2 regions of the Streptomyces sp. Pv4-95 genome follow, and region 2 is predicted to be linked to the other one. Evidence: predicted binding sites of a transcription regulator. Region 2 holds the regulator's gene; the other holds the start of a gene.

Region 1 (6,364 bases), 990 kb from region 2:
CTCAGCCTCGGCCTGTACGCATGGAACAGCAACACCCACGCCGAGCCGTCCTACTACCCCCTCGTCGTCACCGGATCACTCCTCGCCGTCATCCCGCTGATCATCGCCTTCGTCGCCCTCCAGCGACACTGGAAGGCCGGCCTCGCCGCCGGCAGCGTCAAATGACGACGGACGTCGGGCGACCGTGAAGGAGCACCGGTACCACCATGCACCCCACCACCGACAACGCCCCCGGACCTGCCGGTATCCCGCCGGCCCGGCCCACCCTGCTGCTGGCCATGGGCCCCGGCATCGCCGAACGGCTCATCGCGGAGCGCCACCACACCCGCCTCGCGGCCCTCGCCCGCACCGACCACCGGCTCGTCGCACACGAGTTGGCCGACCCGGCGCCGGAGATCGCCGCCGCCCTCGCCGAGGCCGAGGTCCTCCTCACCTGCTGGGGTGCGCCCCGGCTCACCGAGCGCGTACTGTCCGCGGCCCCCCGCCTGCGCGCGGTCATCCACGCCGCCGGATCGGTCAAACACCACGTCACGGAGGCGTGTTGGGCCCGCGGCATCGCCGTCACCTCCGCGGCCGCCGCCAACGCCCTGCCGGTCGCCGAATACACCCTGGCCATGATCCTTCTCGCCAACAAGCAGGTGCTGCACAGCGCGCGGCGCCACCGCGCCCTGCGCGCTCCGCACGACTGGCAGCGCGAGCTGGCCGACGCCGGCAACTACCGCCGTACCGTCGGCATCATCGGCGCCTCCCGCATCGGCCGCCGCGTCATCGAACTGCTGCGCCCGTTCGACCTGCGTGTCCTGCTGCACGACCCCTACGTCGACACCGCCGGGGCCGCCGCCCTGGGCGTCACGCCCGTTTCGCTGGACACCCTCTGCGCCGACAGCGACATCGTCTCCGTGCACGCCCCTGAGCTGCCTGCCACCCGCCATCTGCTCGGCACCCGCGAACTGGCCCGGATGCCGGACGGCGCGACCTTGATCAACACCTCCCGCGGCTCACTGGTCGACGAGGCGGCGCTCCTGCCGGAGCTGGTCTCCGGGCGGCTGAACGCCGTACTCGACGTCACCGAGCCCGAAGTCCCGTCCGCCGCCTCCCCCTTGTACGAGCTGCCGAACGTGCTGCTGACCCCGCACATCGCGGGCTCACTGGGCACCGAGCTGCACCGGATGACGGACCAGGCCCTGGACGAGCTGGAGCGCTACGCGTCCGGGCTGCCCTTCGCGCACCCGGTGCTCCCGGAGTCGCTGCACCACTCGGCTTAGGGAGTGCCCGCAGAGTCGGTTGGATCTTGCCGGGCTCGCGAGGCCCGGCACCGCTCACCGAACCGGGCCGATCCGAGGGAAAGGCCCGGCCTCGAATCACCCCATAACCACTAAAATGGCAGTGTCCCACCCACCCCGGGAGACGCCATGCGATTCGCACAGATAATCGACTTCAAGACCGACCACTTCGATGACATGGACCGGCTCATGGACGAATGGGTCGACCAGACCAAGGGCAGGCGGACCGCCACCCACAGCCTCATCGGCAAGGACCGCTCCGACGACGCACATATCGTCGAGATCGTCGAATTCCCGTCGTACGACGAGGCCATGAAGAATTCCCGGCTGCCGGAGACGGAGCGGATCTTCCAGGACATGGTGGCGCTCTGCGACGGGGTGCCCACCTTCACCGACCTCGACGTGGTCCGTGAAGAACAGTTGAACGAGGCAACATCCCGCCGGTTCTTCCACGAGGTCGCCGTCGGCGGCAACCTCGACGCGGTCGACGAGATCTTCGCGTCCGACTACCGCGACCACGATGTCGCGAAGCCGACGGAGACCGTCGGCTCGCAGCACATCCGCAACGACGTCAGCGGCTGGCGTGCCGCCTTCGACTTCACCTTCAGCCTGGAGCGGGAGATCTGCCAGGGCGACGACGTGGTGACGCTGTGGACCTGGACCGGCACCCACAAGGGCGACTTCATGGGCATCGCGCCGACCGGCAGGCAGTGCATCATGACCGGCACCACGATCTTCCGGTTCAAGGACGGCAAGATCCAGGAAGGCTGGTGGCACGAGGACCTGATGGGCCTGATGCGGCAGCTCACCGGCTGACGGTCCCGGCCCAGGACCGGCCGCGGAACCGATCGACAGGACGGATGGACGAGGCCGGCCCGACGAACCGGGCCGACAACCGACAACCGGAGCCGACAGACGAAAAGGCCCCTGCTCCCGTCGCTCACGAGCGGGAACAGGGGCCTTTCCGTGCCGCCGGGGCGGCAGTGGTGCGTCAGGCGTCAGTGGGAGTGACCGTGGCCGTGACCGGCATCGGCGGGCTCCTCGTCGGCCGGCTTCTCGACGACCAGGGTCTCGGTCGTGAGCAGCAGCGACGCGATCGACGCGGCGTTCTCCAGGGCGGAGCGGGTGACCTTGACCGGGTCGATGACGCCGGCCTTCACCAGGTCGCCGTACTCGCCGGTGGCGGCGTTGAAGCCCTGGCCCTTGTCCTGCTCGGCGACCTTCGCGGTGATGACGTAGCCCTCGAGGCCGGCGTTCTCCGCGATCCAGCGCAGCGGCTCGACGGCGGCGCGGCGGACGACGGCGACACCGGTGGCCTCGTCGCCCTCCTTGCCGAGGGAGCCCTCCAGCACCTTGGCGGCGTGCACCAGAGCGGAGCCACCACCGGAGACGATGCCCTCCTCGACCGCGGCGCGGGTCGCGGAGATGGCGTCCTCCAGACGGTGCTTCTTCTCCTTGAGCTCGACCTCGGTGGCCGCACCCACGCGGATGACGCAGACGCCACCGGCGAGCTTGGCGAGGCGCTCCTGGAGCTTCTCGCGGTCCCAGTCCGAGTCGGTGGACTCGATCTCGGCCTTGATCTGGTTGACGCGGCCGACGACGTCCTCGGAGTTGCCGCCACCGTCGACGATGGTGGTGTCGTCCTTGGTGACGGTCACGCGGCGCGCGGTGCCGAGCACGTCGAGACCGGCCTGGTCGAGCTTGAGGCCGACCTCTTCGGCGATGACGGTCGCACCGGTGAGGGTGGCCATGTCGCCGAGCATCGCCTTGCGGCGGTCACCGAAGCCGGGGGCCTTGACGGCCACGGCGTTGAAGGTGCCACGGATCTTGTTCACGACCAGGGTCGACAGGGCCTCGCCCTCGACGTCCTCGGCGATGATCAGCAGCGGCTTGGAGGAGCCGGCCTGGATGACCTTCTCCAGCAGCGGCAGCAGGTCCTGGATCGAGCCGATCTTGCCCTGGTGGATCAGGATGTACGGGTCGTCGAGGACGGCCTCCATACGCTCCTGGTCGGTGACCATGTAGGGCGACAGGTAGCCCTTGTCGAAGGCCATGCCCTCGGTGAAGTCCAGCTCCAGACCGAAGGTGTTGGACTCCTCGACGGTGATGACACCGTCCTTGCCGACCTTGTCCATCGCCTCGGCGATGAGCTCGCCGACCTGCTTGTCCTGCGCGGACAGGCCGGCCACGGCGGCGATGTCGGTCTTGTCGTCGATCGGGCGGGCGGTCGCGAGGAGCTCCTCGGACACGGCCTTCACCGCGGCGTCGATGCCCTTCTTGAGGGCGGCCGGGGAGGCACCCGCGGCGACGTTGCGCAGGCCCTCGCGGACCAGCGCCTGGGCCAGCACGGTGGCGGTGGTGGTGCCGTCACCCGCGATGTCGTTGGTCTTGGTCGCCACCTCCTTCACGAGCTGGGCACCGAGGTTCTCGTACGGGTCGTCGACCTCGACCTCACGGGCGATGGTGACACCGTCGTTGGTGATGGTCGGCGCGCCGAACTTCTTGTCGATGACGACGTTGCGGCCCTTGGGGCCGATCGTCACCTTGACCGTGTCGGCAAGCTTGTTGACGCCGCGCTCGAGGGCGCGACGGGCGTCCTCGTCGAACTTCAGGATCTTCGCCATGGGTTGCTTCAAGTCCTCTCGTTGCGATCCTCGGCCACGCAGCGGTGGCCGCTATCGCTCAAACGAACTGCGCCCCTGCCCCGGGTTGTTTAGACGCGGGAACCAGGGGCGCAGATCTAGGCAATTCTGGGTGAATTACTTCTCGACGATCGCGAGAACGTCGCGAGCCGAGAGGACGAGGTACTCCTCGCCGCTGTACTTCACCTCGGTGCCGCCGTACTTGCTGTAGAGCACGACGTCGCCGACGGAAACGTCGAGCGGAAGACGGTTGCCGTCCTCGAAGCGACCCGGGCCCACGGCCAGGACGACGCCCTCCTGGGGCTTCTCCTTGGCAGTGTCCGGAATGACCAGGCCAGAGGCCGTGGTCTGCTCGGCGTCGAGCGGCTGGACCACAATGCGGTCCTCGAGCGGCTTGATGGCAACCTTGGTGCTGGCGGTCGTCACGATCCGACCTCCCCCTTCGGAGATCTCACGGGGTTAACTGTCTGAGGTGGCGACCAGGTGGATCCGTCGTCGCGGGTGCCGGACCTGCCCGTCGCTGTGTTTGGCACTCCCCGGTGGAGAGTGCCAATGCCGAGACTATGACGCGGTTAGCACTCGGTCAAGCGGAGTGCCAGTTGTGCTGCGCGCGTCGTGCACGGCTGGTTGACGCGGCACCTCCCCCGGTCGGGCCGCACCGCACACCGGCCGCCCCCCGCCGGCCCTTGTCCCGCACCGAATCGGCCACACCTTCCGCTGCCGCCGCAACCCTGCCCGCGGCTGCCCCGTCTACCTCCTCGACTGCTGAGCCCGCGGCCCCTGCACCCCCGACAGCTCCGAACAGCCCCGACGGCTCCGTCCGGGCCGCGGCTCCGACAACCGATGGCGGAGGAAACCGTGCGTGGACCGACCAGCGCGCCCCGGGCGGCCGGCGAGCCCGAGAGCGACGCCGAGCGCACGATGACCTTCGCCGCGCTCGCCCGGGCACCGGACCGCCGCAGGACCGAGGCGTGGCTGCTCGGCTTCGTGGTGCTGATAGCGGTGTTCGGCTACGTCTCCACCGGATTGGCGATGACCGGCCGGCCGCCCGAGGGCCTGGCCGCGTTCGCCGCCACCATGTTCTTCGTGGCGCTGATCCCGCATCTGGTGATCCGCCGCTTCGCGCCGCGCGCCGATCCGCTGATCCTGCCGCTGGCCACCCTGCTGAGCGGTCTCGGCCTCGTCCTGCTCCACCGCCTGGACATCACCTACGCCGCGGACCCCCGGCTGAAGACCGCCCAGGCGGCGGACGGTCAGCTGGTGTGGACGGTGATCGGCGTGGGGGTCTGCATCGGCATCCTGATGCTCCTGCGCGACCACCGGATCCTGCAGCGCTACATCTATCTGACGATGGTGGTCGCGCTGGTCGTGCTGATGGCACCGGCCTTCTTCGGCGCCGACATGTACGGGGCCAAGCGCTGGATCCTGCTGGGGCCGCTGTCCCTGCAGCCCGGCGAGTTCGTGAAGATCATGATCTCGGTGTTCTTCGCGGGCTATCTCACCGTCAACCGCGATGCGCTGGCGCTGGCCGGACGCCGCGTCATGGGGGTGCAGCTGCCGCCGGGCCGGCAGCTCGCGCCGATCTTCACCATCTGGGTCATCAGCCTCCTGGTGCTGGTCTTCGAACGCGACCTGGGCACCTCGCTGATCTTCTTCGGCGTCTTCGTGATCATGCTCTACATGGCCACCGAGCGCACCAGCTGGGTGCTCTGCGGCCTGGCCATGGCCTCGGTCGGCGCGGCCGTCGTCGGCTCCGTCGAGCCACACGTCAAGGGCCGGATCATGGCCTGGCTGCATCCCATGGACATCTTCCTGCCGGAGTCCGAGCGGCCGCCGGGGCTGATCTCGGACCAGGCCGCCCAGGCGCTGTTCAGCTTCGGCAGCGGCGGCATCGGCGGCAGCGGCCTGGGCCGCGGCCATCCGGAACTGGTCGGCTTCGCCGGCAACAGCGACTTCATCCTCACCACCGTCGGCGAGGAGCTCGGCCTGGCCGGGGTGATGGCCGTACTGCTGCTGTACGCGCTGCTCGCCCAGCGCGGCCTGCGGGTCGCGCTCACCGCCCGCGATCCGTTCGGCAAGCTGTTGGCGGTCGGGCTCTCCGGGGCGCTCGTGCTCCAGGTCTTCGTCGTCTCCGGCGGCGTCACCGGCCTGATCCCGCTGACCGGAAAGGCCCTGCCCTTCCTCGCCAAGGGCGGCTCGTCACTCGTCGCGAACTGGATGATGATCGCGCTGCTGCTGCGGATCAGCGACACCGCCCAGCGCCGGCGCGAACCGGTGGGCCCCGGCGCCGGCAGGTCGCGGCGGCGGCGCAGGCAGCCCGGCCGCTCTCACACGTAGTCCTCCAGCCGGGCGAGGGCGAACCCCTGCTCGGTGGCCGTACGCAGCACCCTGCGCGCCACGTCGGGCATCGAGCCCGGCCAGTCCCCGCGGCCCCGGAAG
Region 2 (6,364 bases):
GAGTTACGCCTCGGGCCGCGGCACGATCGTGTCGCGGCCTGTGCGGCATGCGCCGTACGCACGGTGCGTACGGCCTTGGATGCTACCGGGCGGCCCCCACCGGGCGTCGCAGCGACCAGGGATGACGGCCGCTGCGTCCGCCGCGCCGGACCGGCGGGACGGCTCCCGGGCCACCTGCCCCCGCGGATCACTAAGCTGGGTCCCGCAGACCGCTTATCGCCCACAACCGGGAGTTATGCACCATGGCAACCACGCGCACCGCCAAGACCCACTGGGAAGGCAACCTCCTGGAGGGCAAGGGCACCGTCGCCCTCGACTCCTCCAAGATCGGCACCTACGACGTCAGCTGGCCGGCCCGTACGGAGGAGCCGAACGGCGTCACCAGCCCCGAGGAGCTCATCGCGGCCGCCCACTCCTCCTGCTATTCCATGGCCTTCTCGCACGGCCTGGCCGGCAAGGGGTACACGGTGCAGTCCCTGGACACCCAGGCCGATGTCACCTTCAAGCCCGGCGAGGGCATCACGTCCATCGTGCTGACGGTGAAGGCCACCGTGCCGGGCCTGTCCGAGGGCGACTTCCAGGCCGCCGCCGCGGACGCCAAGGCCAACTGCCCGGTGAGCCAGGCGCTGACGGGCGTCAAGGACATCCGGCTCAACGCTCAGCTGGTCTGAGCCGGCGGCCGGCCCGTCACGCGGCGGGCCGGCCGTTTCACGGGCGTGCCCGGCCCCGCCGCGCGGAGCCGGGCAGGCCGCGCGGGAACGGGGGTGCGCCGGCGGGCCGTTGGGCGTCCGCTCAGCTCCAGCGCCCCGTGCGCCCCAGCAGCAGCGCCGTCGCGGCCGTGCCGGCGGTGGAGGTCCGCAGCACGCTCCTGCCGAGGCGGTACGGCGCGGCACCGGCCTCCGCGAACGCCGCGAGCTCCTCCGGGGAGACACCGCCTTCGGGGCCCACGACCAGCACGATGCCGCCCGTGGCGGGGAGTTCGGCGGTCGCCAGCGGCGTGCTGCCCTCCTCGTGGAGGACGGCCGCGAAGTCGGCACCGGCGAGCAGCGTGGCCACCTGCTTGGTCGTCAGCGGGTCCGTGACCTCGGGAAACGTCAGCCGCCGCGACTGCTTGCCGGCCTCCCGCGCGGTCGTACGCCACTTGCCGAGGGCCTTGGCGGCCCGCTCGCCCTTCCACTGCGTGACACAACGCGCCGCCGCCCACGGCACGATGACGTCCACACCGGTCTCGGTCATCGTCTCGACGGCCAGCTCGCCGCGGTCGCCCTTGGGGAGGGCCTGGACGACGGTGATCCGGGGCGCCGCGGGCGTCTCGGTGCGCAGGCCGTCGACCACGACGGTGAGACGGTCCTTGCCCTCGACGGCGGTGACCGTGCCCTCGGCACCGGTCCCACGGCCGTCCGTCAGCACCACCGCTTCGCCGACCCTCAGCCGGCGAACCGACACCGCGTGCCGCCCCTCCGGCCCGTCCACGGTCAGCGTGCCGCCGGCCCGTACGTCCGCGAGGGAGTCGACGAGGAAGACCGGCGCCGTCATGACGCGGCCCCCGCAGCGCCACGCGGCAACCCGGCGCGCGCGGCGACCAGTTCGTCCGCCAGCACCTCCACCAGACGGCCGGCGGGCATCTCGCGTGCCATCCGGTGCCCCTGCCCCGCCCACAGCGCCATGCCCTGGGCGTCGCCCGCCTTGGCCGCGGCCTTGCGCAGATCGGAGGTGAGGTGGTGCACGGCGGGGTAAGCAGCCGGGGCGTACGGGCCGTGCTCGCGCAGGAAACGGTTCACCAGGCCGCGGGCCGGGCGTCCGGAGAAGGCGCGGGTCAGCTCGGTGCGGGTGAACAGCGGGTTGGTCAGCGCCTGCTTGTGCAGGGTGTGGGCACCCGACTCGGGCGTGACGAGAAAGGCGGTGCCGAGCTGCGCCATGTCCGCGCCCGCGGCCAGCACGGCGGCGATCTGCGACCCGCGCATCAGCCCGCCCGCCGCGATGACCGGGATCTGCACCGCCTCGTGGACCTGCGCGACCAGCGAGAGCAGCCCGATGCCGGCACCGGTCCCGTCGGCCTGCGGGTCGTCGCGGTGAGTGCCCTGATGGCCGCCCGCCTCGACGCCCTGCACGCAGACCGCGTCCGCTCCCGACCACTGCGCGGCCTGCGCCTCGGCCGCGGTGGTGACGGTCACGACGGTGACCGTGCCGACCTCGGCGAACGCGTCGAAGACGGCGCGGGAGGGGCAGCCGAAGTGGAAGGAGACCACCGGCACCGGGTCCTCGCGCAGTATCGCCAGCTTGGCGTCGTAGCCGTCGTCCACACCGCCGCAGGGGTCGATCTCGCCCAACGGCGTCTCGTACCAGGTCGCCTCGCCGGCGAGCTGCTCGCGGTAGACCTCGACGGCCGCCATGTCGGCCAGCGCCGGCTGCGGCATGAAGAGGTTCACGCCGAAGGGCCGGTCGGTCAGCCCGCGCAGCTGCTTGATCTCCTGATACATGCCGTCGGCGGTCTTGTAGCCGCCGGCAAGGAAGCCGAGACCACCGGCTTCACAGACAGCGGCGGCGAGGTCCGGACAAGCGACGCCGCCCGCCATCGGGGCCTGCACGATCGGATGGCGGCAAAGATCGGTCAGCGCGGTGGGCATGACCACATCGTGTCACGCTCGCGACCGCGTCCAGAACCGGGTCCGCGCCGGTCCCGGAGGGGTTTCCCCCCGGAACCGGCGCGGTCCTTCGCCTGTCCGGCGCCGTCGGCCTAGCGGCCGTTGAAGGCGTCCTTCAGCCGCGAGAAAAGCCCCTGCTGCCCCGGTTGAAAGGTGCCCGTGGGGCGCTCTTCACCACGGAGCTTGGCCAGCCGCCGCAGCAGCTCTTCCTGCTCGGGGTCGAGCTTGGAGGGAGTCTGCACCTCGACGTGGACGATGAGGTCACCGCGGCCGCCGCCGCGCAGATGGGTCACACCGCGTTGGTGCAGCGGGATCGACTGGCCGGACTGCGTCCCGGGCCGTACGTCGATCTCCTCCATCCCGTCCAGCGTCTCCAACGGACACTTGGTGCCCAGAGCAGCCGCTGTCATCGGGATGGTGACCGTGCAGTGCAGATCGTCACCGCGCCGCTGGAAGACCGGGTGCGAGACCTCGTGGATCTCGACGTAGAGGTCGCCGGCGGGGCCGCCACCGGGGCCGACCTCGCCCTCCCCCGCGAGCTGGATGCGGGTGCCGTTGTCGACACCGGCAGGGATCTTGACGGTGAGCGTGCGGCGCGAGCGGATCCGCCCGTCGCCCGCGCACTCCGGGCACGGCGTCGGTACGACCGTGCCGAAGCCCTGGCACTGCGGGCACGGCCGGGACGTCATGACCTGGCCGAGGAAGGACCGGGTGACCTGCGAGACCTCACCGCGGCCGCGGCACATGTCGCAGGTCTGCGCCGAGGTCCCCGGCGCCGCGCCCTCGCCGCTGCACGTCGTGCAGACGACGGCGGTGTCGACCTGGATGTCCTTGGTCGTGCCGAAGGCGGCTTCGTTGAGGTCGATGTCCAGGCGGATCATGGCGTCCTGGCCGCGGCGGGTCCGCGAGCGCGGTCCGCGCTGCGAGGCCGTGCCGAAGAAGGCGTCCATGATGTCGGAGAAGTTGCCGAAGCCGGCGCCGAAGCCGCCCGCTCCCGCACCGCCGCCGCCCGCCTGCGAGAGCGGGTCGCCGCCGAGGTCGTAGACCTGCTTCTTCTGCGGGTCCGACAGCACCTCGTAAGCGGCGTTGATCTCCTTGAACCGCTCCTGGGTCTTCGGATCCGGGTTCACGTCCGGGTGCAGCTCGCGCGCCAGCCGGCGGAAGGCTTTCTTGATCTGGTCCTGCGAGGCGTCACGGCTGATACCGAGGACCGAGTAATAATCCGTGGCCACTTACGACTCCGCGAGGATTTGTCCGACGTAACGTGCCACTGCGCGTACCGCTCCCATCGTTCCGGGGTAGTCCATGCGGGTCGGTCCGACCACGCCGAGTTTGGCGACTGCCTCGTCGCCCGAACCGTAGCCGACCGCGACGACCGATGTGGACGCCAGGCCTTCATGGGCATTCTCATGCCCGATACGTACGGTCATGCCCGAGTCCTTGGCCTCCCCGAGCAGCTTGAGGAGCACGACATGCTCCTCAAGGGCCTCGAGCACCGGCCGGATGGTCAGGGGGAAGTCGTGACCGAAGCGCGTGAGATTGGCGGTTCCGCCGATCACGAGTCGCTCCTCGGTCTCCTCCACCAGAGTCTCCAGCAAGACCGACAGCACTGTCGAGACGGTGCCGCGGTCGTCCTGCTCGAAGGATTCCGGGAGATCCTGCACCAGCTGCGGCACATCCGCGAATCGGCGCCCCACGACCCGGCTGTTCAGCCGCGCCCGCAGATCCGCCAGCGAGGCCTCACCGAACGGCGAGGGGCAGTCGACCAGGCGCTGCTCGACGCGGCCGGTGTCCGTGATCAGGACGAGCATCAGCCGGGCCGGCGCCAGCGAGAGCAGCTCGACATGCCGCACCGTGGACCGCGTCAGCGACGGGTACTGCACGACCGCGACCTGCCGGGTCAGCTGCGCCAGCAGCCGGACCGTGCGGCCCACCACGTCGTCGAGGTCGACGGCGCCGTCGAGGAAATTCTGGATCGCCCGCCGCTCCGGGGAGGACAGCGGCTTGACGCCGGCCAGCTTGTCGACGAACAGGCGGTACCCCTTGTCGGTGGGAATCCGCCCCGCGCTGGTGTGCGGCTGGGCGATGAATCCCTCGTCCTCCAGGGCCGCCATGTCGTTGCGGACCGTGGCCGGGGAGACCCCGAGCTGATGGCGTTCGGTGAGCGCCTTGGAGCCGACCGGCTCCTCCGTCCCGACATAGTCCTGAACGATGGCGCGCAGCACCTCGAGCCTGCGCTCACTGAGCATCCCGCGCACCTCCTGTCCGGGCGTCCTGCCGCTTCGTCTTCCCTGGCACTCACACGGGCCGAGTGCCAGGCCCTGAGCCAGTGTACGGCCGGGTAGCAAGGCTTGGGCAAGGCCGGCCGTACCGAGTCCCTACCCCAGGGCGGTGATCATCAGGTCTGCCGGGCAACGCTATCGCGATGGAGCTAGCGTCTCGGTATGCGCATTGATTGGGAAGAGGCCGGATGGGAACGGCTCGGTGACGGTCTTGCCCGACGCCGCATGCCCGGCTGGGACGAGACGGTCGGGGTGATCGCCGGTGCGACCGGCGTGATGATCGTCGACACCGGCGCGACGCTCCGCGACGGCGCCGACCTGCGCCGTACGATCCGCGGGCTGCTCGGCCGGGAAGTGACGCATGTCGCTCTCACCCACCCGCACTTCGACCATGTGCTGGGCACCGCGGCCTTCGCCGGCGTCGAGGTCTTCGGCGCGGCCGGGCTGGCCGACCTGCTGCGGCGCGAGCGCGATGAGCTGCGGCAGTCCGCGGTGCACCACGGCGTCGACCGGGACGCCGCCGCCGAGGCCGCCGATCTCGTCGTCGCCCCGCACCACCACGTCCACGGCGAACTGACCGTCGACCTGGGCGACCGGCAGGTGCTGCTCGCCAACGTCGGCCCCGGCCACACCGCCCACGACATGGCCGTCCTGGCACCCGGCGGCCGCGGCGAACCCGAGGTCGTCTTCTGCGGCGACCTCGTCGAGGAGTCCGGTGAGCCGGCCGCGGGCCGGGACGCGCTGCCCGCGCAGTGGCCGGCCGCGCTGGACCGGCTGCTCGCCCTCGGCGGCGAGGACGCGGTGTACGTGCCGGGGCACGGAGCCGTGGTGAATGCCGGGTTCGTCCGTGACCAACGTGACGCGCTGGCAACCCGTTTCGGCGTGTCCCCCGGCTGACCGGCCCGCGGCCTCTGTCTTCCGTCCCGTCCTTCCCCTCACCTGCCGTGCGTCACAGAACAGGTCCTCATGCAGAGCAAGCGCTACAGCCCCGACCTCACCCCGCCGTGGAAGAAGCAGCGGCCCGCCCCCGAGGTGCCCGCGGAGCCCGATCTGGTGGTCGAGGAGGTCACGTCGGGCTTCTGCGGGGCGGTGATCCGCTGCGAGAAGACCTCCCAGGGCCCGACGGTGACCCTGGAGGACCGGTTCGGCAAGCACCGGGTGTTCCCCATGGAACCGCGCGGCTTCCTGCTTGAGGGCCGGGTCGTCACCCTCGTACGGCCCCAGGGGCGGCCCGCCGCGAGCGCCCCGGCACGGACCGCGTCCGGCTCCGTCGCCGTCCCCGGTGCCCGCGCCCGGGTCGCGCGGGCGGGACGGATCTACGTGGAGGGCCGGCACGACGCCGAGCTGGTCGAGCGCGTCTGGGGCGACGATCTGCGCATCGAGGGCGTCGTCGTGGAGTATCTGGAGGGCATCGACGATCTGCCGGCGATCGTCCGC

What was found. Region 2 encodes HrcA, which represses chaperone genes, less so after heat shock. Its sites were predicted from a motif close to TTNGCACTCNGNNNNNCNGAGTGCNAA; they were not measured.
Region 1: groES (co-chaperone GroES) is a predicted target of HrcA. The motif match lies at 4,498-4,524, and genes of this name have one in related genera.

What each region holds. Positions count from the first base shown of each region.
Region 1 covers NZ_CP127172.1:4,649,201-4,655,564, reverse strand. The annotation lists gene QOM21_RS20505 (carbohydrate ABC transporter permease) at 1-165, shown strand, start outside; gene QOM21_RS20500 (hydroxyacid dehydrogenase) at 207-1,265, shown strand; gene QOM21_RS20495 (ester cyclase) at 1,413-2,099, shown strand; gene groL (chaperonin GroEL) at 2,282-3,907, opposite strand; gene groES (co-chaperone GroES) at 4,043-4,351, opposite strand; gene QOM21_RS20480 (FtsW/RodA/SpoVE family cell cycle protein) at 4,847-6,262, shown strand; gene QOM21_RS20475 (polysaccharide deacetylase family protein) at 6,253-6,364, opposite strand, start outside.
Region 2 covers NZ_CP127172.1:5,640,543-5,646,906, reverse strand. The annotation lists gene QOM21_RS24700 (OsmC family peroxiredoxin) at 243-671, shown strand; gene QOM21_RS24695 (16S rRNA (uracil(1498)-N(3))-methyltransferase) at 793-1,536, opposite strand; gene QOM21_RS24690 (nitronate monooxygenase) at 1,533-2,627, opposite strand; gene dnaJ (molecular chaperone DnaJ) at 2,738-3,877, opposite strand; gene hrcA (heat-inducible transcriptional repressor HrcA) at 3,878-4,894, opposite strand; gene QOM21_RS24675 (MBL fold metallo-hydrolase) at 5,090-5,824, shown strand; gene QOM21_RS24670 (DUF3097 domain-containing protein) at 5,894-6,364, shown strand, end outside.